3 regions of the Blautia sp. LMAG:89 genome follow, and region 2 is predicted to be linked to each of the others. Evidence: predicted binding sites of a transcription regulator. Region 2 holds the regulator's gene; each other region holds the start of a gene.
The links. The regulator Rex, encoded in region 2, represses fermentation and respiration genes when NADH is low (regulators of the CRP and FNR family bind a similar motif). The targets are predictions, from matches to a motif close to ATTGTTAANTANTTAACAAT.

Region 1 (10,092 bases), on a different contig from region 2:
ACTATATATGTATTATCAAAAAAACGACAAAGGAGAATCGTTATGGCACGTGCAGCAAGACAGCGAAGAGAAAACGAACTGCCCTACATTCCGTTTGGGCCATTTCAGATTCGTTTTCCGTTTATTCACTATAAAATTGAGTCCGTAGAGTTTATCCAGGGCCTGATCCTCGGGGTTACGGCACTGGCGGCGGTTCCTTATCTGGAACAATATCTGGGATTGCCTTATGAGCTGGCATGGAGCTGTGTGATCATAGAGACCATGCTGTATATGCTACACAGCTTACTTGGTGATCCGGTTGTACCGGGATGGATCACACCGACCCTTCCGCTGACGATCGTATTCCTGGAAGGCTTCCCTATGGGAAAAGAACGTATCCAGGCAATGATCGCCCTGCAGATGCTGGTTGGTCTCGTGTTCATATTTATGGGCATCACCAAACTTGCGGATAAATTTGTCCATGCAGTACCAAATTCTGTTAAGGGTGGTATCCTTCTTGCTGCGCCGGTGACGGTTATGGCAGGACAGCTGGGAGAAGGCGGCAACATGCATAAGTATCCGCTGGCGATCGTTGCCGGTGTAGGCCTTCTGATCCTGATCAGCTTTTCAGATAAATATCAGGAGAAGAGAAAGAACAACAAATTCCTGGATCTTGTTGCCAGGTATGGAAACCTTTTCCCGTATCTGATCGCCATGGTGGTAGGTCTTCTTGTAGGAGAGCTGGAGGCGCCTGGTTTGGAGCTGGGAACCTTTATCAAGATCCCGCAGTTCAAAGAGATCATCTCACAGGTAAGTATCTTTGGTGTGGGAATCCCGCCGGTCTCCATGTTTGTCAAAGCGCTTCCTCTGGCACTTGTATGCTATGTTATCGCATTTGGTGATTTTGTTACCACAGAGACACTGGTTACAGAGGCACGCCAGTCCAGAGATGATGAGTACATTGATTTCAATTCCAGCCGCTCCAACCTGGTCAGCGGCATCAGGAACCTGATCCTTTCCGTCATTGCGCCGTTCCCGCCGCTTTCCGGTCCGTTATGGGTTGGAATGACAGTATCCGTTTCCATCCGTTACAAGGAGGGAAAGAAAGCTATGAAGTCTCTGATCGGCGGTATGGCATCCTTCCGTATTGCAACGTTTTTAAGTGTGCTGATCATTCCGGTTGTAAGCTTCTTCCGTCCGATCTTCGGAGTCGGTTCCTCCATTACTCTGATGTTCCAGGCCTTTGTCTGTGCAAGGATCGGTATGGATTACTGCAGAACAGACCGTGACAAGATGATCGCAGGTGTTATGGCAGCTGTGCTTGCAACCCAGGGAACTGCATGGGCATCCGCATGGGCCCTGGCTGTAGGCTTCGGTCTGAATATCTTCCTTTCAAACTGGGACCCCAGAAAGAAAGAGGAGAATGCCATCGAGGATAAAAATTGATCAGAGGAATAACAAAGATATAAAAAACAGAAAAAGAAGAAGTGTGCCGGATGGGTCAGCACACTTCTTCTTTTTGTCATGAGATTTGTTGTTTTTAATTATTATTTTAATAGATTTGCTATTATGGGATTAAAATTGCAAAAATTTGTTACATCAATTGGGTTTGAAAATTGGTTTATAATTCGCGTTCTGTTACAGAAATCTACCGTAGATCCTTTTTATGGGAGGTTACAGGATCACAGGCTTTTGTGGATAATGTCAAGAACCTGTGCAAGCTCGTTGACATTGATCTGTCCCGGTGCGGAAGCTTTGGTAGCTGCACCGAAGGTAAGGGCGGAACCGAAGGTTTCGCCAGCGAGACGGCTGACAACACCTGTACCTGCCATGGACATGGTAATGATCGGGCGGTCGGCGAACTGCTCGGACATTTCCAGCGTGGCACTTAAGAGTGTAAGCACGTCCTGTTTGTTTCTTGGCATAACAGCCATTTTCGGGATATCTGCGCCATAGTCCTGCATCATGCGAAGACGGCGCACGATCTCATCCTTCTCAGGAGTTGCGTCAAAATCATGGTTGGAAGCGATGACCTTTACGCCATAGCTGTGTGCTTCCTGGATCATGCTTTTTACGATCTCCTCACCTGTGAAGGCTTCTACATCAATGAGATCTACATAGCCGCTTTTTGCGACAGCCATGTTGAGTGCTTTGTAAGCTTCGTTGGAAATCGCTTTTTCTCCGCCTTCCTTTGCAGTACGGAAGGTGAAGAGGATCGGAGTGTCCTTTAAAACGGTCTGGAGATCTTTTGCCACATCCAGAACCTTGTCTGTGTCAAAAACGTCCTCAAACCAGTCAACACGCCATTCCACAACGTCTACGGGGATCCTTGCGAAGGTCCCTGCCTCAAGGAGGATATCATCCTTTGTCTGCCCCACGATCGGGACACAGATCTTCGGTCTTCCCTCTCCGAGTGTGATATTTCTTACCTGAACTGTTTTCATAATGGTCCTTTCTGATACGACAGGAACAGATAGCAGTTTAGTCGTCGTATCTGATGTTAAGAATCTCTTTCATATGCTCGATCGGCATCGGTTCGCCGGTCCACAGTTCAAATGCAGCGGAGCCCTGGAAAAGCATCATGCCAAGGCCGTTCATTGTCTTGCAGCCAACTTCCTTTGCCATAGAACGCATAGCAGTTTCAAGAGGGGAGTAAGGCACGTCAACAACGATAAGCTCCGGGCGGAAGTAAGACTTGTCCGGAACAACGGACTGACCTTCCAGTGGTTTCATTCCAACACCTGTCGCATTTACGAAAATATAACTGTCAGCCATTTCTTTTTTCAGCTGGTCAAGATCTGCCAGATCATAGAGAACAGCATGGCTTGAAGTTCTGGTGTTGATCTTTTCTACCGTAGATACTGCACGGTCCCAGAATTCATCTTTGCGGTTGAAGATCACGATCTCGCCTACACCGTCAAGTGCTGCCTGGATCTCGATAGCAGTTGCGGCACCACCTGCACCTACGATGGTCATTTTCTTTCCGATGGCGTTGATGTTATTGTCTTTCAGTGCTGCCATAAATCCGATACCGTCTGTGATATGGCCTGTAAGATGACCATGATCATTAACGATGGTGTTTACAGCGCCGCACATTTCTGCTGCCGGTGAAAGCTCGTCAAGGTACTGGCCTACCAGAGTTTTGTTCGGCATGGAAACGTTGGAACCTCTCATTTTCAGAGTACGGATGGCCTTTACAGCATCCTCGATCTCGTCTGCACCAACCTCAAATGCAAGATATGCATAATCATAGCCAAGCTTTGCAAAAGCTTCATTCTGCATGGCAGGAGAGCTGGAGTGGCGGATCGGATATGCCATAAGACCAATCAGTTCGGTATGTCCTGTGATTCTTTCTGACATGGTAATAACTCCTCTCATTGGTAAAATCTGGATGAAGATTTGTCTTTTTTAAACCTCCCACCACATAGATCTGAAGAAGTTGCGGACATTCTCCGGACGGCTACGGGGGAGGAAGACGTGGAAAAACTATGTTACGGATCACCGAGTGAACTGTAACAAATCTATATACACTTTCCGGTAGAAGGATTGAAATATTCCCGGAAAGGGTATAGCGGAAAAATATTAAAGGTATCCCTTCTGCTCAAGAATGGTAAGGATATTGCGTCCTTCCTGGGTACCGTCAATGATTCGTCTTGCTCTCTGGCTGTCGCCGATGTTCATGATCTCAACATCCTCAGAAGAAAATTCCTCTGTGAGGTTCTGGTAAAGCTGTCCCTGAGCTCTCATTCCGAGACATACGAAGCCGTACTCAAATGGAAGCTCATAAGGCTCACCGTCGCCCCTGACAAGGAAGGAAGAATCCTTAACCTCAAGGAGAGCAGTTTTTGTAAGCTGATGTACATTGTGTTTTTTCATCATGGTCTTTGTGTCATTTTTGCTTACCGGGTCAAGATCACGTCCGATCTGATCCATCATCTCAACGATAGAGATGTCTGCGTTTCTGTCAGCAAAGAATTCCACAACATCAAGACCTACAGCACCGCCGCCTACAACAACAACCTTTTTGCCTTCCAGATCCTTCGGAAAATCATTAATGTGGCTGATCATACCAAGAATAGAATAAATATTATGGTTCTCGTTGTCAATACGATCCTTCAGTCCTGCGATCGGAGGCAGAAGCGGAGCGGAGCCGGTGGAGCTTACGATGATATTCGGATGGAACTTGCGGATGTTTTCCGGTGTTCCTTCTGTGTTTTTGAAGATGTAAAGATTATCAAGCTGTTCTGCACGATGCATGAGATAGTGAGGGAAATCAGCAAGACGGTTCTTTGCAGGGATCTTTGAGATCAGAGATGCAAGTCCGCCAAGCTCATTGCCTTTTTCCAGAAGGAAGGTATTGCATCCAACCTCTGCGGCTGTACAGGCAGCTTCCAGTCCGGCAGTGCCGCCGCCGATAACGACCACGTTGCAGTTTTTATTTACATGTTTTTTCTTATATACATCGCCCTCAAGAACAGATGGGTTTACAGTACAGCGGATCGGACGGTTTACACCGATACGGTTTCCGGCACAGCCAACGTTACAGGAGATACATTTGCGGAGGTCACACTCATGACCTGTGGCAACCTTGTTTACCCATGCAGGGTCTGCGATCAGACCACGGCCCATACCGATCAGGTCTGCATCACCGTCAGCCAGGATACGCTCAGCAACCTTCGGGTCACGGACATTACCCATGGAGATACATGGCTTGTTGAATTTTTCTCTTACGGCCTTTGCCATGTAGGAACGCCATCCGTCCGGGAGATAATTTGCATCGATCTGGTACTGGATGGAACCGTTAAGTCCGCAGGAAACATCGAAGATATCAACCTCTTCCTGAAGATGCTCCAGGTATTCCAGAGTATCCTCCAGTGTATTTCCGCCTTCCATCAGCTCATCCGCACTGAGACGGAGCATGATCGGGAAGAAAGGTCCTACCTGTTTCCTTACCTCATCGATGACCATACGGCAGAAACGGGTACGGTTCTCAACAGATCCGCCGAACTCATCGGTACGCTTGTTTGTGATCGGGGAGAGGAACTGACTAATCAGATAGGAGTGTCCTGCATGGATCTCTACTGCGTCAAAGCCAGCTGTCTGTGCACGTTTTGCAGCCTCACCGTATTTTTTTACGATGTGAAGGATCTCATTTTTGGAAAGAGGACGCGGGATTTCGCCGCCTTCTTTGGATGGAACGTCAGATGCGGAAACCGGCTGCATGTTGATCCTGGAAGAAACAGCGGAAGCTCCGGCATGGTTGATCTGGATCGCAATCTTTGTTCCGTATCTATGAATATTTTCACAGAATTTGAAAAGACGTGGCAGATAGTTGTCATGGTCGATGCGCAGCTGTGTGGTTCCGTTGGAGCCCTGCGGGGAATCGATGCTTGCGTTCTCTACGATGATGAGACCTGTGCCACCCTTTGCACGCTGCTCATAATAATTGATATGAAGAAAACTCATTTCGCCGTTCTGTTCACCGTAGTTGGTGCCCATCGGCATCATAACAATACGGTTCTTGATAGTCATATTTTTAACGGTTAATGGGGAAAAAATATGCGGATAATCATTCTTCATCTGAAAAAAACCTCCCTGGTTATTTTAAATAGAATCGTTTGTTTGTGTTAATTATATAACAGAATAATCCATAAAACTAATTCATGATACGAGCGATATAATAAAAATAATCTATAGATTTTCGCATATCATCTTTCAGGCTGCAGGTACTTGTATGCTTATAATGTGAAAAAAACAGATGTAGAAGGGTAACTGGTTACTGAGAACGGAGTGAACGGTAACGCTAACTGGAAAATGGTGTCGGATCCAGGGGTTTACATATATGATTTTAACGTGTTATCATAACAAATAAAAAAGATACAGAAAACGGAGAAACGGGCAGGCTGAAACGGATCAGATGTAAGACTGTATTTCCGCGTTCTGTAAAAAGACAGGAGATAGATAAAATGGAATTCTGGGATATTTACGATGCAGATAAGAAACCGACAGGACGAACTATGAAGCGCAATGACTGGTGTTTAAAGGATGGAGAGTATCATCTGACAGTTTTGGGCGTGGTAGCAAGACCGGACAAGACCTTTCTTATTACCAAACGTGTGATGACAAAGGCCTGGGCTCCGGGCTGGTGGGAGGTTTCCGGCGGTGCAGCCCAGGCAGGAGAGGCTTCCCGTGATGCAGTACTCCGTGAGGTGAAAGAGGAGACCGGACTGGACGCCAGTGAGGCAGAGGGCGGATACCTTTTTACATATAAAAGAGAGAACCCGGGGGAAGGAGATAATTACTTTGTGGATGTGTACCGTTTTGTCATGGATGTGGAGGATAAGGATCTGAAGCTTCAGATGGAAGAGACAGACGGATATATGTTTGCAACCCTGGAGCAGATCCGGGCGTTTGCCGCAGAGGGAAAATTCCTACATTATGACAGTATTAAGAAGGTGTTTGAGTTCTGAGCAGATTTCTGACTGGTTTTCCGCGAGGATTTGAAAATAAATGTTGTTTTTTGTGGATTTCTATTTTTAAAAACGTTGTTTTTTGACTTGTTTTCGAAGAATTGTCTTGACATTAAAATTGGTAAATAGTAAAATTAAATCAGATGAACTGCCAGAAGGTTTTTTGACCATGAGCAGGTAGCAGAGCGGATTTCAAAGATCTGCCTGACTTTAGGAAGTTGTAAGCCGGATGAATGAAATCCGGCTTATAAAATTATCCAATATTATCAGATCGAGAATAATATAAAATTTTGAAAGCGAGGAATCATCAATGGCGGATGAACATAGAGATCAGATCAGAATCGTACAGGAAACCGTAGCCGGTAAGGAGATCACATTTGCCCATATCATGGGTGGTCCGGCACCTATCATATATCAGAAGCTTGGACTGAATCCGCAGGTGGACTATGGATCATCTGCAATTGGTATCATGAATATGACACCTTCCGAGTCTGCTGTGATCGCATCCGATATTGCTGTGAAGAGCGGTAATGTATATCTTGGATTTGCAGACCGTTTTACAGGAACACTGATCATAACAGGAGAGATTTCCGATGTACAGACTGCAATGGAAGAGATCGTGGATTATTTCCGTGATACTCTGGGATATGTAGTATGCAATATCACCAAGAGATAAGGAAGTGTACCATGGAAGAACGGATAACGAAGGAAGAACTGCTGGAGCGGCTGTTTCATGATGATTATGAGAACCTTAAGGGAAGAAGACTTCGGCTGACCCGGGTGAGAGTACCTGGAAAGGAGCTTTCCTTTGCACATGTTTTTACACCAAATGACAGATCGATATATGAGAATCTTGCGTTACATATCGGTGTTCATGAAGGTGAAGATCACAGAGGAGATGCCATCGGCATGGTCCGTGTCACACCCTGGGAGGCAATCGTGGTTGCGGCAGATGTTGCAGTGAAGGCAGCTCATGTGGAAGTAGGATTTATGGATCGTTTCTGCGGGACGCTGATCCTGACAGGCGGTTTTACGGAAGTGATGACAGCTGTGGAGGAAGTAGTGCGATTTTTCCATGAGACATTGAAATTCGATGTCTGTAAGATCCACAGAAGCTGAGGCAGGACGGGATAAAAAATGAAAAAAATTTTTCTGATGGGTCGAAGTGAAGCAGGCAAAACATCCCTGACACAGGCGCTTAAAGGGGAAGAACTTCATTATCATAAGACTCAGTATACCAATACAAATGAAGATACTATTGATTCACCGGGAGAATATGCGGAATCCAAGCATTTCAGCGTAGGACTGGCCTGTTTTTCCTTTGAGGCGGATGTGATCGCCATTGTACAGGCAGCCAATGAGCCCTTTAACCTGTTTAGTGACGGCAGCAGGAATTTTCTACTACGGCCGCTGATCGGGATCATCACCAAGGTGGATTCTCCCCATGCCAACATTCCCATGGTCAGACAGTGGATGAAGAACATGGGCTGTGAGAGGATATTTATGGTAAATAACAAGACCCGGGAAGGTATCAGTGAGCTGATGGATTATCTGCAGGATGATCTTCCGAAGCTTACGCTTGAACAGGCGAAATTCAAGCAGAGCATTGGCCTTAACGAATGGGATCCCATGCCGGAAGGGGTGGAGTATCCGGAGTCCATACGGTAAAATAGTAATATTCACGAAAAATGAATAAAAATACAAAATTCAAACAGAAAAAGTAGAAATTCCTCCGGAAGTGTGATATACTGTGATCGTTTGGAAGATTCGTGAACTGAAATGTAAGATCCCCAGAGCATGAAGGATAAAGAGGATAGAAACGGGGCTCGCAGATATATGGCAGAAGAGCTGTATGTCGAGAACTCCAGGTATCCGTATCTGCCTTCATGTTCCGGGGATTTTTTATATTCTATACACAGATTTTCCGAATGGATGCAAAAGACAAACAATAAGAAGGACAGGAGAGGAAAAGATGTTTGAATTATTTGAAAATCTGACCAACTGGCTCTGGGGACTGCCGCTGCTGATCACGATCCTCGCTACAGGCGTATATCTGACAGTACGTTCCGGTTTCTTCCAGTTCCGCCATTTTGGTTACATTGTGAAAAACATGTTCAGTAAAGAACGTCGCCAGGAAGGCGGAGATGACGGAAAGAGCCTGACACCGTTCCAGGCTATTTCCATTGCGATCGGAGGTACTGTTGGTGTATCCAATATGTCCGGTGTTGCAACGGCCATTGCAACAGGAGGACCTGGTGCATTATTCTGGCTCTGGATCGCAGCGCTTCTTGCCATGGTCATCAAGATGGCAGAGGTAACACTTGCTGTATACTACAGAGAGAAACAGCCAAACGGTGAGTACCAGGGAGGCCCGACCTACTACATGCAGAAGGGTCTTGGCGGAGAGAAAAAGCTTCCTTTCTGGAAACTTTTTGCAGTACTGTTCGGCGGCTGTATTTTTATGACATGGTTCATTACCTTACAGAATTATACAGTATCAGAGGCTGTCGGAAGTACCTTCCACCTGCCGTACATCGTACCGTCACTTCTGTATGTGGCAGCAATCTATCTGATCATCATCGGCGGTGTAAAGAAAGTCGGCGTGATCTCTTCCTATATGACACCGATCATGTGCATGCTTTACATTGTAGGATCTCTTGCAATACTGGTAGTGAATTTTGACAAGCTGCCGGAAACCTTTGGACTGATCTTCAAGGGTGCATTTACAACACAGGCGGCAGTCGGCGGATTTATGGGAGCCGGTGTTGCAACAGCAATGCGTCTTGGCTTTGCCCGTTCCGTATACAGCAACGAGGCAGGCTGGGGAACATCTCCTATGATCCATGCTTCCGCAAAGACAGACCATCCTGTAAAACAGGGACTGATGGGAGCATTTGAGGTATTTGCAGACACCATCGTAGTCTGCTCCATGACAGGTCTTGTTGTTATCATCACCGGCTACTGGAATTCAGGACTTCAGGGATCAGAGCTGACACTGACAGCATTTGAGTCTGGAATGGGCTCCATTGCGAGAGCACTGATCGCGATCAGTATTTTTCTTTTTGGATTAACAACATCAACTGGATGGTTCACCTACTACAGCGTGATCCTGAAGCACTGGCTGAAAAATAATCAGAAGGTTCTGAAGATCGCAGAGAAGGTTTTTATCCTTGGAACACCATTATGGGGTCTTCTGGTCACAGTGCTTACTCTTTACGGAAACGGAACACCGGCGCAGCTGTGGGTAATTGCAGACTTTACAACCGTATTCCCTACATTTGTAAATGTTGCCACATTATTTATCTTAAGTGGTACTTTCTTTAAACTGCTGAAGGATTACAAGGCGCGTTACATGGGAATCGGAAAGGTAGACAAGGATATGGCACTTTTCTACGAGGATAAAAAAGAAAAAGAGGAAAAATAAACAGTGGATACAATTTTTTTTAACGGATGTATAAGAACACTGGATGACAGTGAAAAAGTGGCAGAGGCTGTGGGAATCGAAAATGGTCGGATCGTTTTTGTGGGAACTGATAAAGAAGCGGAAGCTTTTTCCTGCAAAAAGCGGATCGACCTTAAGGGAAGGCTGATGCTACCCGGTTTTGTGGATACACATATGCATATGCTGCATTATGCATTTGTG
Region 2 (10,092 bases):
TATCTGTGACATCAACCATAAACTGATCCATGCAGACCCGTCCGAGGATCGGAGCTTTTTTGCCCCGGATCAGGACCCAGCCCTTATTGGAAAGCTGTCTCGGATAGCCATCTGCATAACCTACGGGGATCGTTGCCATTCTGGTAAAGCGTTCTGTAACAAACGTTCCTCCATAGCTTACCGCTGTTCCACGTTCCACATTTTTCACATAGGATACATGACTTTTCAGCTCCATTGCAGGTGTCAGCTTCACAATATCACGTTCTACCTCCTCTGACGGATAAATACCGTAAATGGTGATACCGGCACGAACGACATTGAGATTTGCTTCCGGAACACGGATGATACCTGCACTGTTGGAGCAGTGACGTACCGGAATATGAACACCTCTTTTTTCCAGAAGCTCTGCAAAACGGAGATAACGGTCCAGCTGCACCAGTGCAGGAGAACGGTCGGTCTCATCCGCCCTGGCAAAATGGGTAAACATTCCCTCGATCACCAGATTCGGGATTTTTGAGATTTTTTCGATCTTTATCGCATTTTCCGGAATATCCGCATATCCGATCCTTGTCATTCCCGTATCCAGAGCCAGATGAATATGTACATTTTTTCCAATGCGTGCACCTGCTTTTGCATATTCTGCTGCTGTATTAAGATCCGATATGGTGATCCGGATATCATTGGCTGCAAGCTCCTCATAATATTCCTCAAATACAAGGCCAAGGATCAGGACAGGCTTGGTGATCCCTGCATGCCGAAGCTCCAGTGCCTCCTCTGCAGTAGCTGTTGCAAATCCCCAGATATAGTCATAGTCCTGGATCAGACGGGCAATAGCTCTGGCACCATGACCATAACCGTCTGCCTTGATCACAGCGATGATCTTTGTCCCTTCTTTGACATTTTTATGCATTTCCTCAAAATTGTGGGCAATGGCATCCAGTGATACCAGTGCTTTTACTCTCTCGTATTTTTTCATAATCCCGACTCCTCTTCACCTATAGCTAATGCCTTGGGCAGATATTCTATGATATCTCCTGCCAGCATACTGCGCATTCCTTTTTCAGCGGCTGCAAGATCACCGCAAAGTCCGTGAAGATAAACACCTAACGCGGCCTTTAAAACCATGGGAGGCTGTTCCTCCGTTTTCAGATACATACATAACACTGCTGCCAGGATCCCGGAAAGCACATCTCCGCTTCCTGCAGTTGCCATTCCGGAATTACCGGAAAGATTCAGATACATCTGGCCTTTCTCATCTGCGATCACCGTACATGCATCCTTCAATACGCACACAGAGCCTGTTTTCGCAGCACATTTCAGTGCAGTATCTGCGATCTCATGCTGGATCTCCTGGATCGTTCTGCCACTGAGCCGGCTCATTTCTCCGATATGCGGTGTCAGGACTACATGCTCTCCCAGATACTGATACCACTGTGGATGTGCAGCCAGAAGGTTCAGGCCGTCCGCATCCAGGATCAGCGGCTTTTTCTCCCGGGCAGCCGCCGTGAGAAACCACTGTTCTCTCTCACGGCTGGCCACTGATGTTCCAAGTCCCGGTCCGATCACGATCATATCACACCAGGATAGAAGCTGTTCATTGGATTCCTGATCAAAGCGGCTGCAGACCATAGCCTCCGGAAGGAGTATCTGCAGTGGGATCCTGTTGGCTTCCACAGTCTGGATCTTTACCATTCCCGCACCGGCACGAAGTGCTGCACTGGCGCTTAAATAAGCGGCTCCGCACATTCCCTCACTTCCGGTCACAAAGAGCACTTTTCCGAAGGTACCCTTGTTTCCGCCGGGATCACGTTCCGGAAACAGCTTCAGATCTTTATTTTCCAGACAGGCGGCAGATGCAGTCACAGCTTCCTGCTCATAGATCCCGATATCGGCGGTAACGATCCTTCCTGCATACAGTCTTCCCGGATAAAAGCAAAGGCCTCTTTTCCGGTAGGCAAATGTGACAGTCAGATCGGCGCTGAAGGCAATTCCCATTTCCAGGCCAGTATCTCCGTTCACTCCTGACGGGATGTCAACTGCGATCTTTTTGGCCCTCGCACTGTTCATCTCATGGATGATATCAGCATAATGCCCCTCGATCGGACGCGTCAGGCCTACCCCAAACACGGCATCTACTATAGTAGTATATTCACTCCACTGCGGGTTATTCACCTCCGGGACACGATAACCGGAAGCGATCTTATACTGAAGAGCTGTCTCTCTGGTCATTTTATCTTTGTTTCCGACCATATAAAACTCTACCCGGATTCCCTTCAGATGGAACAATCTGGCAACAGCGATACCGTCACCGCCATTATTTCCGCTTCCGCAAACTACCAGGATCCTTTCGTCCTTCTGGAGATACTTTTCTGTTTCCTCTACCACCTTCAGTGCTGCCCGCTCCATCAGAACCTCGGAGGGAACTCCGATCTCACGGATCGTTGTGGAGTCCAGATCCTTCATTTCTTTGCAGGTAACAAGCTTCTTCATTCTGTCTTCTGCCTCCCCTCTATCATAGAGAAAGCTGCCGTTTCCGGCAGCTTAACAATTCTTACTTATCCACATGTTCCTGCCTGTATTTACTGAGATTATAAGACAGTGTCATCAGACTCTCGGAAAGATGAACGTTCTCTACGATCACATCATCCGGTGTCTCAAGATCGAGATGTGCAAAATTCCAGATTGCCTTGATCCCGTTCTCCACCAGGATATCTGCCATTTCCTTGGCTTTATTCTTGGGAAGTGTCAGAATCGCGATCTCCACGTTATTCTCTCTCAGGAAAAACGGAAGCTCACTGAGCATCTGGATCTCAAGTCCACGGACTGCGATGCCCTCAAGCACAGGATTTACGTCAAAGATACCAACCAGCCTGAAGCCACGCTTCTCAAAATCCACATAATTGGCAAGTGCCTGTCCCAGATTACCAGCACCCAGGATGATCATCGGATGAACGGTATCCAGTCCCAGGATCTTACCGATCTCTGTATAAAGATAATGTACATTATAGCCATACCCCTGCTGCCCAAAACCGCCGAAATTATTAAGATCCTGACGGATCTGAGAAGCTGTGGTATGCATCTTCTTACTTAACTCATTGGAAGAAATACGTTCTACATTGTCTTCCATCAGCTCTCCTAAGTAGCGGTAATAGCGTGGCAGACGCTTAATCACCGCTTTCGAGATTTGTTTTGTCTCCACGATAGTTTTCCTCCTTACCTTACACTAGGTTAATTATAACGAATTGACATTTTCCTGTCAATTAAAGTTGTCTATTCTGTACAAATTTCTTTATAATTTTTCTAATAATTGATTTTTTCTTTGAAATCCCGGCAGTTTCCGTTATAATAGGTGGAGGATTTTTCCCTGTTCAGGCATAAACAGGGGTGATTCTTTATACAGGAGGACAGTTTTTATGATTTTATCATGTCAGAATATATGCAAGGCCTTTGGCGAAAAAGTAATTTTAAATGATGCATCCTTTCACATTGAAGATCGTGAAAAGGCTGCTCTGATCGGATGCAACGGTGCAGGAAAGACCACACTGCTGCGGATCATCATGCAGGAGCTTTCTGCTGATTCCGGTACCGTGGTGCTTGCCCGGGATAAAAATATCGGCTATCTTGCCCAGTACCAAGATATCCACGGACATCATACCATCTACGAGGAGCTTCTTACCACAAAGCAGCACATCATCGATATGGAACGCCGTATCCGCAATATGGAACAGGAAATGAACACGGTGACCGGTGATGAGCTGAACCGTCTGATGGAAACCTATACCCGCCTGACCCATCAGTTTGAGCTGGAGAACGGATACGCTTACAAAAGTGAGCTGACCGGTGTCTTAAAGGGTCTCGGCTTCACGGAGGAAGATTATGACAAGCAGATCGAAACTCTTTCCGGCGGTCAGAAAACACGCGTGGCGCTGGGCAAGATGCTTCTTTCCAAGCCGGATATCCTGCTTCTGGATGAGCCAACCAATCACCTGGATATGGAAAGCATCTCCTGGCTGGAAACTTATCTTCTGAATTATCCGGGAGCTGTTTTTATCGTCTCCCATGACCGTTATTTTCTGGATAAGGTGGTCACCAAGGTCATTGAGATCGAAGCCGGACAGACCCGCGTATACAGCGGCAACTACTCTGCCTATGCTCTCAAGAAGGCTCAGCTTCGTGACGCACAGTACAAGGCATACTTAAATCAGCAGCGGGATATCAAGCATCAGGAAGCCGTTATCGCCAAGCTGAAATCCTTTAACCGTGAAAAATCCATCAAGCGTGCGGAAAGCCGTGAAAAAATGCTGGACCGTGTACAGAGGATCGAAAAGCCTCTTGAGCTCCAGGACCGGATGCGTATCTCGCTGGAACCACGGGTGTTAAGCGGAAACGATGTGCTCCACGTGGAAGCGCTTTCCAAGGCCTTTCCGGGACAGACCCTGTTCTCCGATATCTCCTTTGATATCAAACGCGGCGAGCGTGTGGCACTGATCGGAAACAACGGAACCGGAAAGACCACCATGCTGAAGATCATCAACGGTCTTATTGAGGCAGATGCCGGCAAATTTTCCCTTGGTTCCAAGGTGCAGATCGGTTATTACGATCAGGAACATCATGTTCTGCATATGGACAAGACAATTTTCCAGGAGATCTCCGATACTTATCCGACTCTCACAGAGACCGAGATCCGAAATATGCTTGCCGCATTTCTCTTTACCGGAGATGATGTTTTCAAGGAGATCTCCGCACTTTCCGGTGGAGAAAGAGGCCGTGTTTCCCTTGCAAAGCTGATGCTTTCCGAAGCCAACTTCCTGATCCTTGACGAGCCTACCAACCATCTGGATATTGCCTCCAAGGAGATCCTGGAGGAAGCACTGGTCAGCTACACCGGCACAGTCCTTTATGTATCCCATGACCGTTACTTTATCAATCAGACTGCGACCAGGATCATGGAGCTGACAAACCAGGCAGTGGTAAATTACATCGGTGATTATGATTACTATCTGGAAAAGAAGGAGGAGCTGACCAGTACCTATGCACCGGGAAGCACTTCTCCGGAGTCACCTGCCGAAGAAAAATCGGTTTCCGAGAACAAGCTTTCCTGGCAGCAGATGAAGGAAGAACAGGCAAAGAAACGAAAACGGGAAGCCGAGCTGAAAAAAGTCGAAGCCCGTATCGAAGAGCTGGAAACAAGAGACAGCGAGATCGACGAAACCATGGTCCTTCCGGATGTCTGCACCAATGTAGCGGAATGTACAAAGCTGAGCCGCGAAAAAGCAGCCATCGCTGAAGAACTGGAAGAGCTTTATGAAAAATGGGAAGAGCTGGCCTGACGGTCAGCTCTTTTTTATCCCCTTATGTTTTTATGGAAGCAGCATGCCGAGATGCTGTTCAAAGCATACACCATCGTTACGGTCTGTTCCTTCCTCCACCGCATCCCGGATCGATGCCGAGATAAAATCCACGGCCAGCTCTGCACAGGTTTTCATGGAATATCTTTTTACCAGCCCTGCACTGAGCACGGATGCAAAAAGATCTCCTGTCCCGGAATAGCTTCCGCCGGATTTCTCTGCAAATACCCAGGAGCTGTTTCCGTTTTCCAGGACAAGATTCCCCATTTTCAGAGGCTGCCCCTCCTCCCTGTGATCCACTCCGGTGATCACAACGGCAGGAAGTGAAAATTTCCGGGCAAGTCCGCACCCGATCTCCCGGATCTCTTCCATCCGCCGGGCCTCTGATACCTTTTGCAGTTTATTCCAGATCTCCTCCATTTTTTCTTTTCCGTAGAGAAGAAGGAGGGCTTCCGTAAGGTTCGGTGTGATCACATAGGAACGGCGTGTCAGTTCGCAGAACCGGCTGCGGAGCTCTTCTGTATAGATCGGATAAACCGCGCCGTCATCCCCCATCACCGGATCTGTAAGGATCAGAGTATCCTTTCCTGCAAACGCGTCCATAAATTTCAGAATCCTGTCTGCCTGCTTATCATCAGAAAGAAATCCTGTATAGATCCCATCCGGGAAAAATCCTCTTTTTTTCCACTGCTCCATATATGGTTCCATATGCTCTGTGAAATCCTCACAGAAATAACTTTCATAACCGGTCTGGTTGCTTAAAACAGCGGTGGGAAGTGGACACGCCTGGACTCCCATCACCGAGATCACCGGGATCGCTGCTGTCAGTGAACATTTCCCCAGCCCGGAAAGATCATTGATCACTGCTATTTTTTTCATGGTAATTCTCCAGTCTTGAGTTTTTTTCTGTAATATTATAGAATGAACTGTCAGGTTTACGCAATCATTTTTGGAAGGAAATCATCATACTTATGTTAAATATATCTGCAGAACACAAAAAAGAACACCTTTATCTGGAGGTTTATCACTATTACCGGAAGCTGATCCTGGAAGGCCGTCTCCTTCCCGGAAGCAAAATGCCCTCCCTTCGCAAATGCGCCCAGGAGCTGAAGCTGAGCCGTACCACCATCGAAAATGCCTATCTTCTGCTGGCAGCAGACGGCTATATCATCGCTAGGGCACAAAGCGGCTATTATGTCACCGGCATTGCTTCCAAGCAGCATCTGCTCACCCCCGAAAAACAGGATAAGGATATCACGCCCTGCCTTTATGATTTTGCTTCTTCCGGTGTTGACCGGGAAAGCTTCCGTTTTGATCTGTGGCAGCGTTACATCAAAAGTGCCCTCCGCCAGGGCGACCGTATGCTTTCTTATGGCGAACCCCAGGGCGAAAGCGATTTCCGGGAGGTTCTCGCAGACTATATCCGGGAACGCAGAAATGTGATCTGCTCCCCGGATGACATTGTAGTAGGGGCCGGTCTCCAGCCCCTTCTCCAGATCCTCTGCCCTCTGATCCATGAACGGAAAACCGTTTCGTTCCCCACACCGTCCTTCACCACATGCAGCACCATCTTTCAGGATTACGGCTTTGATGTCCATTACCGGGACAAAAGCTGCGATGTGATCTATGTTTCTCCTGCTCACATGACGAAATGGGGCGAGATCATGCCGGTAAAACGACGCCTGGAGCTGATCCGTCATGCAGAGATCAATGACCATCTGATCATTGAGGATGATTTCGAAAACGAATTTGTTTATTTCCAGAAGCCGACGCCTTCACTTTTCGGTCTTGCAGGTGGTGAAAACGTTGTCTATATCGGTTCCTTTTCCAGGCTGCTGCTGCCCTCCATCCGTGTCAGCTTCATGGTACTGCCGCGCTCTCTCCGGGAAAAATATACAAAAAAAGCAGCCTTTTATAATCAGACTGCTTCCAAGGCAGAACAGATCGCGCTCTGCCAGTTTATCCGCGACGGGCATCTGGCTTCCCAGACAAGAAAGCTCCGCCGCCTTTATTCCCAGAAGCTGAAGGCTCTTTCCCAGGCTGTCCGGGAAACCTTCGGCCAGGACTGCCAGATCCAAACAGGAGCCGCAGGAACCAGCCTTGCCCTTACTCTTCCCTGTTCTCTCACAGGCAGTGAACTGACAGACAGAGCCCGGAACCGTGGTCTGGGACTGGAGGTTCTCAGAGAAAACGGAGCCGAGGTCACCCTGGTCCTCTCCTGCTCCTCCATTCCATCCAAGGATTTTCTGCCTGCCTGTCAGCTTCTGAAGGAGGTTACCGGCTCCTAATCTCTCCGGTTATCGATCATGTAGAGCAGGGCATTTACAATGCACGCAGCAATGTTGCTTCCACCCTTGCGTCCTTTTGCCACAATATAAGGCACATCTGCGTGCATGATCAGCTCCTTGGACTGCACAACATTCACAAAGCCTACCGGCACACCGATGATCAGCTCAGGAGAAAGCTTTCCGTTCTCAATAAGCTCATAAAGACGTACCAGTGCGGTAGGTGCGTTTCCAATGGCAAAGATCAGCTTTTTATCCATCTCTGCGGCCTTGTCCATGCTGGCTGTGGCTCTGGTAGTCCCGTTCTTTTTTGCAAGGGCAGCCACATCCTCATCGGACATGAAGCAGTAAGCCTCACCGCCGTAGCGGGCAAGTGCACGCTTGTTGATCCCGGCCTTTGCCATCTGGGTATCTGTGACGATGCAGGCACCGTTGCGGATGGCGTCCATGGCCATCTCCACTGCCCCCTCCGAGAAGCAGAGATTTTTTGCATAATCAAAATCTGCGCTTGTGTGGATGCAGCGTTTTACGATCAGCTCTGTTCCCGGGATCAGGGGAGTATCCCCCAGCTCTTCTGTGATGATCTCAAAGCTTCTTTTTTCGATCTCCATGGGTTTTACATTTTCAAGCTCAACTTTCATTTCTATTCTTCCTCCGTAATCCCGTTTTCCAGTATCTCATAGATTTTTTTCATATCCAGATGCTTCCGCAGCTCTGCAGCCAGGATATCATACTGCTGTTCCTTAAATGCCGCAAAATCCACGCCTGTCATATTTTCCACATCAATACCTTTTTTCTCGCCGATCACGCGGATGATCGCCTCTGCAGATGCTTCCTTATCGAAAACACCGTGGATATAGGTTCCGCACACATTTCCCGCAAAAGCACCCTCTTCTTTTTTCTTACCGCTGACGCTGTCTGTGATCTTCGTGGCTGTTCCTGCATTCTCCTTCAGGATGCTTTCGCCCATATGGATCTCATAGCCCTCGATCTCCGCACCGGAAAGAGGAGCAAACACACCGGACAGCTGACCGAAATGCCCCTGCACCCTGGTCCTGGTTTTCTTTTCGGCAAATACCGTTTCCATGGGAAGAAGTCCCATTCCTTTCATGGAACCGCCATTTTCAACTCCATGAGGATCGCTTAAGGTCTCGCCCAGCATCTGATAGCCGCCGCAGACACCAAAGATCAGCTTGCCTCTGGAGGCTTCCTTGAGAACCGCTGCCTCCATTCCGCTTTCCCGCATCCAGATCAGATCACTCATAGTGTTCTTGGTTCCAGGAAGGATGATCATGTCCGGAGAGTGAAGATCTCTCGGGTGTTTTACATAGCGGAGAGAAACTCCGGGAATGCTCTCAAAAGGATTAAAATCCGTAAAGTTGGAAATCCTTGGTGTACGGATCACCGCGATATCAATGACACCGGCTTCCTGCTTCCGGTCAAAACGCTCCGTCAGGCTGTCCTCATCCTCCACCTGGATATCCAGATAAGGCGCCACACCCACCACCGGGATCCCGCTTCTTTCCTCAAGCATAACAACACCAGGGTCCAGAATAGTCTTATCTCCGCGGAATTTGTTGATGATCAGACCCTTTACCATAGCCTTCTCATCGTCCTCCAGAAGCTCCACTGTACCGATCAGCTGGGCAAAAACACCTCCACGGTCAATATCACCCACAAGAAGGACCGGTGCCTTGGCCATCTTTGCCATACCCATATTTACAATATCCTCGTCCTTGAGATTGATCTCGGCAGGGCTTCCCGCACCTTCGATGACAATGATATCGTTTTCCGCTGCAAGAGCGTTGTATGCCTTCATCACATCCGGAACCAGGGTCTTCTTATATTTGAAATAATCCCTGGCACTCATGGTTCCAAGAACTTCTCCGTTTACGATCACCTGGGAGCCTACATCATTGGTAGGCTTCAGAAGAATCGGATTCATCAGGACAGACGGCCTGATCCCGGCTGCCTCTGCCTGCATGACCTGGGCCCGCCCCATCTCAAGACCATCCTCTGTAATAAAGGAATTCAGTGCCATATTTTGTGATTTAAAAGGAGCCACACGATATCCATCCTGCTTAAAGATCCTGCAAAGTCCCGCAGCCAGCAGGCTTTTTCCGGCATTGGACATGGTTCCCTGCACCATTATTGCTTTTGCCATAATATACCTCCCTCAAGTACTTCGATCAGTTTTACATTTTCTTCATGGCGCTTTACCGCGATCCGGTAATACTCCTTTGTAAGTCCCGGATAATTGCTGCAGTCACGGATCAGGATCCGCTTCCGCAGACAGAAGTCAAAGAGCTCCTCCGGTCCTTTAAAGAAAATATAATTTGCTTCCGACGGAAATACTTTATACCCAATGCGGACCAGCTCATCCTTCAGCCACTGTGCCTCCCGAAAAACAAGCTGTCTTCCCTCCTCTACATATTCCGTCTCTGTAAGTGCCTGGAGCC
Region 3 (10,092 bases), 130 kb from region 2:
CCGGAATACATGCAGAATATACTGAATCAGGGAGGACTTATCGCTTCTCTGAACCGTGAGGAGGAATAAGAGATGGGAATGACGATCGCAGAAAAAATCATCGCGGCAGCAGCCGGTGTGGACAGCGTAAAACCTGGAGATATCTATACGGTCCAGCTGGATCATCTGATGAGCAATGACGGAACCACACATCTGACTGTTGACATGTACAACAACAAATTAAAAAATCCACATATCGCAGATACAAAGAAACTGGTATTTATCGTAGACCACAATGTACCGTCTGACAGCCCGAAAACAGCAGCATCCCAGAAAAAAATGAGAGATTTTGCAAGAGAGAACAACATTGATTTCTGGGAAGGAAAAGGCGTGTGTCATCAGATCATGATCGAGAATTATGTCCGTCCGGGACAGCTGATCTTTGGTGCAGACAGCCATACCTGTTCTTATGGAGCACTTGGCGCTTTCGGTACCGGTGTAGGATGTACAGACTTTCTTTATGGAATGGTAACCGGAACTTCCTGGGTCATGGTTCCGGAAACCGTAAAATTTAACCTGACAGGGAAGCTTCCTGAGGGCGTTTACGCAAGAGATCTGATCCTTACCATTATCGGTGAGATCGGGGCAAACGGCTGCAACTATCAGGCAATGGAGTTTACCGGTGAGGGCGCCAGAACATTAAGCATCAGCGACCGTATGGCACTTTGCAACATGGCTGTTGAGGCTGGTGCGAAGACAGGAATCTTTGAGGCTGATGATAAAGCTCTGGAATATCTGAAAGAGCATGGACGTGAGCCAAAAGCGGTATATCACAGCGATCCGGATGCTGTTTACGCAAGAGAGTATACCTTTGATCTTTCAAAAGTCCGTCCGGTTGTAGCGAAGCCAGACTTTGTTGACAATGTGGTTCCGGCTGAGGAAACCTGCGGCATCAAGATCAACGAAGCGTTCCTTGGCTCCTGCAATAACGGCCGTATTGAAGACCTCCGTGTAGGCGCAGAGGTGATCAAGGGGAAAAAAGTTGCAGAAGGCGTTCGTTTCCTGGTCGTTCCTGCAAGCCAGACCATCTACCGCCAGGCATTAAAAGAAGGCCTGATCGATATCTTCATGGAAGCAGGCGCTATTGTGATGAACCCGAACTGCAGTGTATGCTGGGGAAGCTGCCAGGGTGTGATCGGTGAGAACGAGGTTCTTATCAGCACCGGAACACGTAACTTCAAGGGACGTGCCGGACATCCGAGCTCCAAGGTTTATCTGGGATCTGCGGCAACGGTTACCGCATCTGCCATTGCAGGTGAGATCGCAACTGCAGACAGAGTATAAAAACCTCAGAAAAGATATTCAGGAATAAACAGGAGAATATACATATGGAAGCATTTACAGGAAAAGTGTGGGTACTGGGCGATGATATTGATACCGATATCATCATTCCGACCGAGTATCTGGCGCTGAAAACCATTGACGATATGAAACAGTACGGATTCAGTCCCCTTCGCCCGGAGCTGGCAGGACAGATCCAGAAAGGTGACATTATTGTAGCAGGAAAGAACTTCGGCTGCGGTTCCTCCAGAGAGCAGGCACCGGAGATCATTAAAGCACTGGGCGTACAGTGTGTTATTGCGAAATCTTTTGCCCGGATCTTTTTCCGCAACTCCATCAACAACGGCCTTCTTCTTATCGAACAGCCGGATCTTCACGACAATGTGAAAGAGGGAGATGAAGTTACAGTTGTGATGAACGAGCATGTAGACCATAACGGAAAACAGTACCCGATTGCTTCTCTTCCGGAGAATCTGATGGATATTATTCAGGCTGGCGGACTTGTAAAAGCCATGCGCAAACTGAACGGTCTGGACTAAGACGGAAAGGAGAGAAATAATGGGTGAGACGATCATTGAGAAAATTATCAGACATAACACAGGCAAAGCAGTAAAGCCTGGCGATATCGTGACGGTCAATGTTGACAGAGTGATGATCCATGATATCTTTATTCCGTTTGTAGCGGACAAATTCGAGGAGATGGGCTTTCAGAAACTCTGGGATCCGGACAAAGTTGTTCTGATCTATGACCATCTTGTACCTGCAAGCCAGCAGGACGACACCAGACATTTCCATGTGGGAGATGCTTTTGCAGCCAAATATGGTATGAAAAACGTGCACAGAAGTGACGGTATCTGCCACCAGTTGATGACAGAGGCCGGTTACGTAAAACCTGGCAATATCGTATTTGGTACAGATAGCCACACTACCACTTACGGATGTGTCGGTGCATTTTCTTCCGGTATCGGATATACAGAGATGGCCAGCATCCTGGGAACAGGAACCATGTGGATCAAGGTTCCGGAAACCATAAAGGTTGTGATCGACGGAGAACTTCCGGAGAATGTCATGTCCAAGGATATCATCCTCCGCCTGATCGGTGACCTTCGTGCAGATGGAGCTACTTACCGTGCTCTGGAATTTTCCGGAAGCACCATTGAAAATATGTCTGTGGCAAGCCGTATGACTATGGCGAATATGGCAATTGAGGCCGGTGCGAAATGTGCACTTTTCACACCGGATGAGAAGACAGCTGCTTACTGCAACGTAGAGCTTGATGATTATCAGAAGAGTCTTGTGGGAGATGAGGATGCTGTCTACATGAAGACCATAACTTATAAAGCAGAGGATTTTGTGCCGGTAATGGCATGTCCGTCTCAGGTGGACAAGATCCGTGATGTCAGTGAGCTTCAGGGTGAGACCATCGACCAGGTATTCATCGGTTCCTGCACCAACGGACGTCTGGAGGATCTTATGGCGGCAGCAGAGGTGCTGAAGGGCAAAAAGGTTGCAGACTTTGTAAAGCTGATCGTGACTCCTGCCAGCCGCAAAATTTACCGTCAGGCTATTGAGCTTGGCATTCTGGATACTCTTGCGGAAGCTGGGGCTATCATTACACATCCGGGCTGCGGACTTTGCTGCGGAAGGACCGGCGGAATCCTGACAGACGGTGAAAAGGTTGTGGCAACCAACAATCGTAATTTCCTGGGACGTATGGGAACTTCCAAGGTTCAGATCTATCTGGCATCTCCGAAAACAGCAGCAGCCTGTGCCGTTGCAGGCAAGATCGTAATGCCGGAATAAGAAGCAGAAGATCCTGAGAGAAATACTGCTGCCAGAAACAGATAAAGAAACGTATGAGAAAGACAGATTTTCGCAGAGGCGTCAGTCTGTCTTTTTTTACCGGATCAGAAGGATCCGGGATAAGTCATTTTTACAGAAAATGGGATTTATTGTATTATAATAACAGCCAGTGTGACAACATAACATATATTACATAAGACTCGAGGGATAAGGGTATGGAGAAAAGATCAACCATCAGTAAAAAGACACTGAAGATCATACTTGGAATCTGCATTGGCGTAACGATCCTGGCAGTGGCAGGGTTATTTGTCTATACATACTTGGCAGATCACAATACGCTGGGACGGAAGATTTCCATATGGGGAGTGGATGTTTCCGGACTGGATGCAAAGCAGGCAGAAGAAAAGATCACTGCGGAATTTGCAGAGCGTCCGGTATCCTTTCAGGAAAATGATCAGGAAGTTTACAGTACTACTTTGAAAGAGCTGGGCTACAGTCTCAATGAAGAAGCCCTTCTGAGTAAGCTTACAGAAATTCAGAAACAGCGGGAAGAGAGCCGGAAGCTTTTTCCAAAGGAAGAAAATATAGAACCGGAATGTCAGATCGAGGAAGATGAGGAGCAGGAAAAGCAGGCTCTCGATCTTTCAAATTTCGGTACGGAAGAAAGAAAAGCTTCTGTTGATGCAGCCATTCAGTACGATAAGGAGAAAAAAGAATTCACCCTTGTGAAACAGGTACAGGGGACGGAGATCGATCCGGATAAGCTGGAGACTACCGTGGACACAAATCTGAACGCAGCATTTGATACGGCTCTGCTTGGGGATACCATCACAGTACCGATCAACAAGCATGTGTATGTAAGCCCGACGGTCACTGTAACAGAGGATATGAAAAATAAGATTACGGACCTGAACAGCCAGCTGAAGAAATACCGCAGCAGTACAGTAACTTATACATTCGGAAGTGAAACGGCTGTTCTGGATTCCGATACGATCACATCCTGGCTGAAGGCTGAGGGGGAGACGCTGACTTTAGATGAAGAAGCCATTAAAGCCTACATCAGTGAGCTTGCCAACAAATACAATACCATTTATGTTCCCCGCACCTTTCATACATCTGCGGGAACGGATGTGACCATTGAGGGAAATGAGTACGGATACCGGATTGATCAGGACGGAGAATATGCGCAGCTTCTGGAAGACCTGAAAAGTGGTACTGCTGTAACAAGAGAGCCTGTTTACAGCAAAAAAGGATACCAGAGAAACGGAACAGACGATCTGGCAGGCAGTTACATAGAGGTCAGTCTGGATGCACAGCATTTGTGGCTGTATAAGGACGGAAGCCTTGTGACGGAAACAGATATTGTCAGCGGTAAGCCGGTGAAGGGGCGTGAAACATATCGTGGTGCATGGCCGATCGCCTACAAGGCGAGTCCCTTTAACCTTACCAGCAATGAATATGGTTACGATGTAAAGGTTAATTACTGGATGCCTTTTGTCTACGGACAGGGACTTCATGATGCGTCCTGGCAGTCATCCTTTGGCGGGAACCGTTATAAAACCAACGGAAGCCACGGCTGCATCAATCTGCCTAAGGATCAGGCAGCACTGATCTATAACACCATTGATGCAGGTTATCCGATCATTATTTACTGATAGGAGCAAAAAAGCTTCGGAGAGATCCGGAGCTTTTTTATGCCCGAAAATGAAAATTATCATGGAAGCAGGATCGTAAATGATAAGGTTTTTCAAAAGTACGTTAAAAAAAACACAAAAAATATCGAAAAAGCCTTGTCGAAACAGAAATAACGTGATATGATGATTTCGGAAATCGAGCTAATACACTTCTTAATTGCGGAGGAAGAGTGTTTTTCTCTTTTATTTGGGTGCAAATTGATAAAAAAACTCAAATAAGTGTTAGTTGAGATTTCATTTTTTTATTCATGTATCGTTAAAAAAAAGACAATATATGAACAAGAATATCTACTATAAACGTCAGATTTTAGACTAAGAAAGGATAATGAAAGGTATGAAGTACAGTTATTATCCGGGTTGCACCCTGAGAACAAAGGCCAAAGATCTGGATGAGTATGCCAGAGCCAGTGCCACAGCCCTTGGGTTTGAGCTTGAGGAGATCGAGGACTGGCAGTGTTGTGGTGGTGTTTATCCGCTTGGCACAGACGAGATCGCCACAAAGCTTTCTTCCGTCCGTGCGTTAAACCAGGCAAAAGAAAAAGGCCAGGATCTGGTGACGATCTGTTCAGCCTGTCATCATGTGATCAAGCGTGTCAATGATGATATGAAAAATGTGGAAGATATCCGGACCAGAGCCAACAATTATATGCAGTTGGAAGCTCCCTATGAAGGAGAGACAACCGTTCTCCATTATCTGGAGGTTCTCCGGGACAGAGTCGGTTTTGATAAACTGAAAGAAAAAGTAGTAAATCCTTTTACCGGAAAGAAGATCGGAGCCTATTACGGATGTCTGCTTCTGAGACCTGGAAAGATCATGGCATTTGATGATCCGGAAAATCCAAGGATCATGGAGGATTTTATCCGTGCCCTTGGCGCTGAGCCTGTGATCTATCCTTACAGAAATGAATGCTGTGGAGGATATATATCCCTGAAAGAAAAAGAAATGTCACAGAATATGTGTGAAAAGATCGAAGAAAGTGCAGCCGGATTTGGCGCAGATATGCTGATCACTGCCTGTCCACTGTGCAAATATAATCTGAATAAAAATGCCGGAAACAGACTGCCGGTTTACTATTTTACAGAGCTTCTGGCAGAAGCCCTTGGCGTCAAAGAGGAGGTGGCAAAATGAGAGATAACCATTCTGCTGCGGAAAAAATAAAGGAGATCAGTGGAACCAATCCTTTAAAATGCATGAAATGCGGCAAATGTTCCGCAACCTGCCCTTCTTTTGACGAGATGGATATCAAACCTCATCAGTTTGTATCCTATGTGATCAATGAAAATATCGAAGCACTTGTAAATTCAGCATCCCTTTGGAAATGCCTTTCCTGTTTTGCCTGTGTGGAGCGCTGTCCGAGAGACGTAAAACCCGGAAAGATCATTGACGGGGCAAGACAGCTTGTTGTCCGGGAAAAAGGTGGCAACTATCTTTCACCAGATGAGATCCCGGAACTTCTTGATCCGGATCTTCCTCAGCAGCTGCTGGTAAGTGCATTCAGAAGATACAGGAGGTGAGAACGTGCAGAGAATCGGTGTATTTGTCTGTCACTGCGGAAGTAATATTGCCGCTACGGTAGACGTAAAAAAAGTTGTGGAAGTCATAGCGAAAGAGCCGGGTGTTGTACACGCCGAGGATTACCAGTATATGTGTTCCGAGGCAGGTCAGTCCAGAATTCAGGAAGCCATCCGTGAAAAAAATCTCACAGGTGTGGTTGTCTGTTCCTGCTCCCCGCGTATGCATGAGGCAACTTTCCGCAAAGCAGCGGAAAAAGCAGGCCTGAATCCATACATGGTGGAGATCGCAAACATCCGTGAGCACTGTTCCTGGATCCACAAGGATATGCAGGAGGCTACGGAGAAGGCCGTGATCCTTGCAAGAGCAGCAGTAGCAAAAGTCAATTTAAATGCTCCTCTTCAGCCGGGAGAAAGCCAGGTTACAAAGAGAGCCCTGATCATCGGAGGCGGTATCGCCGGAATCCAGACGGCTCTTGATATTGCCGATGCAGGCTATGAAGTTGATATTGTGGAAAAAACACCAAGTATCGGCGGAAGAATGTCACAGCTTGACAAAACCTTCCCTACTCTGGATTGCTCCGCATGTATCCTTACTCCAAAAATGGTGGAGGCTGCAGCTCACGAAAAGATCAATATCTATACATACAGTGAAGTAGAAAAAGTTGCAGGTTTTGTAGGAGATTTTACTGTTGATATCCGCAAAAAAGCGCGAAGTGTCAACATGGACAAATGTACAGGCTGTGGAGTCTGCCAGGAAAAATGTCCTTCCAAAAAGATTCCAAATGAGTTCAACAGAGGGCTGAACAACCGGTCAGCTATTTATACTCCGTTTGCACAGGCGATTCCAAATGTTCCTGTGATCGACAGAGAGCATTGCCTGAAATTTAAGACAGGCAAATGTGGTGTCTGCTCCAAAGTATGTCAGGCAGGAGCCATTGATTACGATCAGCAGGATGAGATCGTAACACAGAAATACGGAGCGATCGTGGTGGCAACCGGATTTGATACCATTAAGCTTGACAAATATGATGAATACGCATACAGCCAGAGCAAGGATGTGATCACATCTCTGGAGCTGGAGCGTATCATGAATGCTGCAGGACCTACAAAAGGACATCTTGAACGTCTTTCCGATGGAAAAGCACCGAAGGAGATCGTGTTTATCCAGTGTGTGGGAAGCCGTTGCTCCGATGACCGTGGAAAGCCATACTGTTCCAAGATCTGCTGTATGTACACAGCTAAGCATGCCATGCTGATCCGTGATAAATATCCGGATACCAATGTGACGGTATTTTATATTGATGTCCGTACACCTGGTAAAAACTTCGATGAGTTTTACAGAAGAGCAGTTGAGCAGTATAACGTAAACTACATCAAAGGTCAGGTAGGAAAAGTAATCCCGCAGCCGGATGGAACACTTCTTGTTCAGGGCTCGGACCTTCTTGATAATAAGCAGATCTTCAAGAAAGCAGATATGGTAGTTCTTGCAACAGCCATTGAACCGAATCCGGATGTACGTAAGATTGCTACCATGCTTACTGCAAGTATTGACACCAACAATTTCCTTACAGAAGCCCATGCAAAGCTTCGTCCGGTAGAATCACCGACAGCAGGAATTTTCCTTTCCGGTGTATGCCAGGGGCCAAAGGATATCCCGGAGACAGTTGCCCAGGCAGGAGCTGCGGCTGTTAAGGCCATAGGACTTCTTGCAAAGGACAAGTTGACAACCAATCCATGTACGGCAAAATCCGACGAGCTTCTCTGTAACGGATGCTCTACCTGTGCAAATGTATGTCCTTACGGAGCGATTTCCTATGAGGAGAAACAGGTCAACGATCACGGTATCCGTGAGACAAGAAGAGTTGCGGTTGTCAATACAGCACTTTGCCAGGGCTGCGGTGCCTGCACAGTAGCCTGCCCGTCAGGAGCCATGGACCTTCAGGGCTTCTCCAACAGACAGATTATCGCGGAGGTGGATGCAATATGTCGATAGAAACAAAGGAAGAATTCAGACCAAAGATCGTGGCATTCTGCTGTAACTGGTGCAGTTACGCCGGAGCAGACCTTGCCGGAAGCAGCCGTTTGAGCTATCCGGCGGATGTAAAGATCATCCGTGTTCCATGTTCCTGCCGTGTCAATCCCATGTTCATCCTCCGTGCCTTTGAAAAAGGGGCCGATGGTGTGATCATGTGCGGATGCCATCCGGGAGACTGCCATTACAGTACCGGAAACTATTATGCAAGAAGACGTATGACACTTCTGTTTTCAATGCTGGATTATATTGGGGTAGAAAACGGAAGAACACGTGTTGAATGGGTATCTGCCGCAGAAGGCGTGAAATTTTCACAGACTATGAATGAGTTTGTTGAGAAGATCCATTCACTTGGTAAAAACGTGAGATTGGAGGATATAAGATGCAGGAGCTGATAAAACGTGCAAAAGAACTGCTTGCAGATGGCACGGTAGTCCGGGTTCTTGGGTGGAAAGCCGGAGATCTTGCCTTTAATCCGGAACCAGCCTATTTTGAAACACCGGAATCTCTGGAGGATTTTGTCTATGATGGATTCTGCGGTGCCAATTTAAGCAAATATATGATCGAAGCTTCCAAGCTGGAAGGAAAAACCATGGTCTGTCTGAAGCCCTGCGATACATATAGCTTTAACCAGCTTTTGAAAGAGCATCGTGTAGACAGAGAAAAAGCCTATATCGTAGGTGTTGGCTGTAAAGGAAAGCTGGATATTGAAAAGATCCGCAAAATGGGGATCAAGGGTATCCGGGGAATTTCCGGAGCAGAGATTACCGGAGATGCAGAGACATTGACTGTGGATACTGTTTACGGAGAAAAAACCTGTGCATACAAAGATGCCATGCTGGAACGCTGCCATGTATGTAAAGGAAAAGAGCATAAAATTTACGATGAACTGATCGGTGAGTCAAAGGAGACAAAGGACGCTGACCGTTTCGCAGAAGTTGAGCGGATCGAGGCAATGAGTCCGGAAGAAAAATTTGCATTCTGGCAGAGCGAGCTGAGTAAATGTATCCGCTGTAATGCCTGTCGTAATGTATGTCCGGCCTGTAGCTGCCGCAAATGCGTTTTTGACAGCAATAAGTTCGACAGCGCCCAGAAGGCAAATGTGGATTCCTTTGAGGAAAAGATGTTCCATGTGATCCGTGCCTTCCATGTAGCAGGAAGATGTACGGACTGTGGCGAGTGCAGCAGAGTCTGCCCGCAGGGAATTCCCCTTCATCTGTTTAACCGTAAGTTTATCAAGGATATTGATGCGTTTTACGGTGAGTACCAGGCTGGCGAGGATGCGGAGTCAAAGGGTCCGCTTACCAGCTTTACCTTTGAGGATGTAGAGCCAGGGATCGTGGCAGAAAGGGGATAATGTATGTATAAGATCGCAGTAGAAAATCTGCCGGCATTATTCCGGAAAATTGCCGCAGACCAGGAATTATATTTACCGGTAAAGGTAAGTGAACAGGTGAACTTCAAGGCATGGAGTGAGGATGCAGAAGTTTCCCTTGAAACACTGAAAACCGTGAAATCACCGAAGGATGCTTTCTTTCCGCAGAGTGAAAATCTCTATACCTGTAAAAAAGACGGAAAAAATATCAGCATTGAGCCTCAGGCACTGAAAGACCAGAATTTTGTCGTATTCGGAATGAGAGCCTGTGATGTACAGGGTGTGAAGGTTCTCGACAAGGTATTCCTTGGGGATCCGGTGGATACTTTTTACCAGGCAAGAAGAGAACATGG

Region 1: CCC70_RS04370 (oxidoreductase) is a predicted target of Rex. The motif match lies at 5,603-5,622, and genes of this name have one in related genera.
Region 3: CCC70_RS15540 (CoB--CoM heterodisulfide reductase iron-sulfur subunit B family protein) is a predicted target of Rex. The motif match lies at 5,070-5,089, and genes of this name have one in related genera.

Annotation. Positions count from the first base shown of each region.
Region 1 covers NZ_NANC01000004.1:70,542-80,633, reverse strand. The annotation lists gene CCC70_RS04385 (hypothetical protein) at 43-1,425, shown strand; gene aroD (type I 3-dehydroquinate dehydratase) at 1,662-2,423, opposite strand; gene CCC70_RS04375 (shikimate dehydrogenase) at 2,461-3,339, opposite strand; gene CCC70_RS04370 (oxidoreductase) at 3,562-5,559, opposite strand; gene CCC70_RS04365 (NUDIX hydrolase) at 5,946-6,449, shown strand; gene CCC70_RS04360 (BMC domain-containing protein) at 6,760-7,125, shown strand; gene CCC70_RS04355 (BMC domain-containing protein) at 7,137-7,568, shown strand; gene CCC70_RS04350 (EutP/PduV family microcompartment system protein) at 7,587-8,117, shown strand; gene CCC70_RS04345 (hypothetical protein) at 8,247-8,429, shown strand; gene CCC70_RS04340 (alanine/glycine:cation symporter family protein) at 8,422-9,873, shown strand; gene CCC70_RS04335 (amidohydrolase) at 9,877-10,092, shown strand, end outside.
Region 2 covers NZ_NANC01000012.1:358,823-368,914, forward strand. The annotation lists gene alr (alanine racemase) at 1-976, opposite strand, end outside; gene CCC70_RS14895 (NAD(P)H-hydrate dehydratase) at 973-2,490, opposite strand; gene CCC70_RS14900 (redox-sensing transcriptional repressor Rex) at 2,552-3,199, opposite strand; gene CCC70_RS14905 (ABC-F family ATP-binding cassette domain-containing protein) at 3,414-5,330, shown strand; gene CCC70_RS14910 (pyridoxamine kinase) at 5,361-6,227, opposite strand; gene pdxR (MocR-like pyridoxine biosynthesis transcription factor PdxR) at 6,320-7,636, shown strand; gene CCC70_RS14920 (precorrin-8X methylmutase) at 7,633-8,274, opposite strand; gene CCC70_RS14925 (cobyric acid synthase) at 8,277-9,797, opposite strand; gene cobD (threonine-phosphate decarboxylase CobD) at 9,782-10,092, opposite strand, start outside.
Region 3 covers NZ_NANC01000012.1:491,033-501,124, reverse strand. The annotation lists gene CCC70_RS15565 (LeuD/DmdB family oxidoreductase small subunit) at 1-69, shown strand, start outside; gene CCC70_RS15560 (3-isopropylmalate dehydratase large subunit) at 73-1,323, shown strand; gene CCC70_RS15555 (LeuD/DmdB family oxidoreductase small subunit) at 1,368-1,859, shown strand; gene CCC70_RS15550 (3-isopropylmalate dehydratase large subunit) at 1,879-3,123, shown strand; gene CCC70_RS15545 (L,D-transpeptidase family protein) at 3,339-4,778, shown strand; gene CCC70_RS15540 (CoB--CoM heterodisulfide reductase iron-sulfur subunit B family protein) at 5,152-5,946, shown strand; gene CCC70_RS15535 (4Fe-4S dicluster domain-containing protein) at 5,943-6,332, shown strand; gene CCC70_RS15530 (CoB--CoM heterodisulfide reductase iron-sulfur subunit A family protein) at 6,337-8,325, shown strand; gene CCC70_RS15525 (hydrogenase iron-sulfur subunit) at 8,316-8,759, shown strand; gene CCC70_RS15520 (4Fe-4S dicluster domain-containing protein) at 8,747-9,721, shown strand; gene CCC70_RS15515 (4Fe-4S dicluster domain-containing protein) at 9,725-10,092, shown strand, end outside.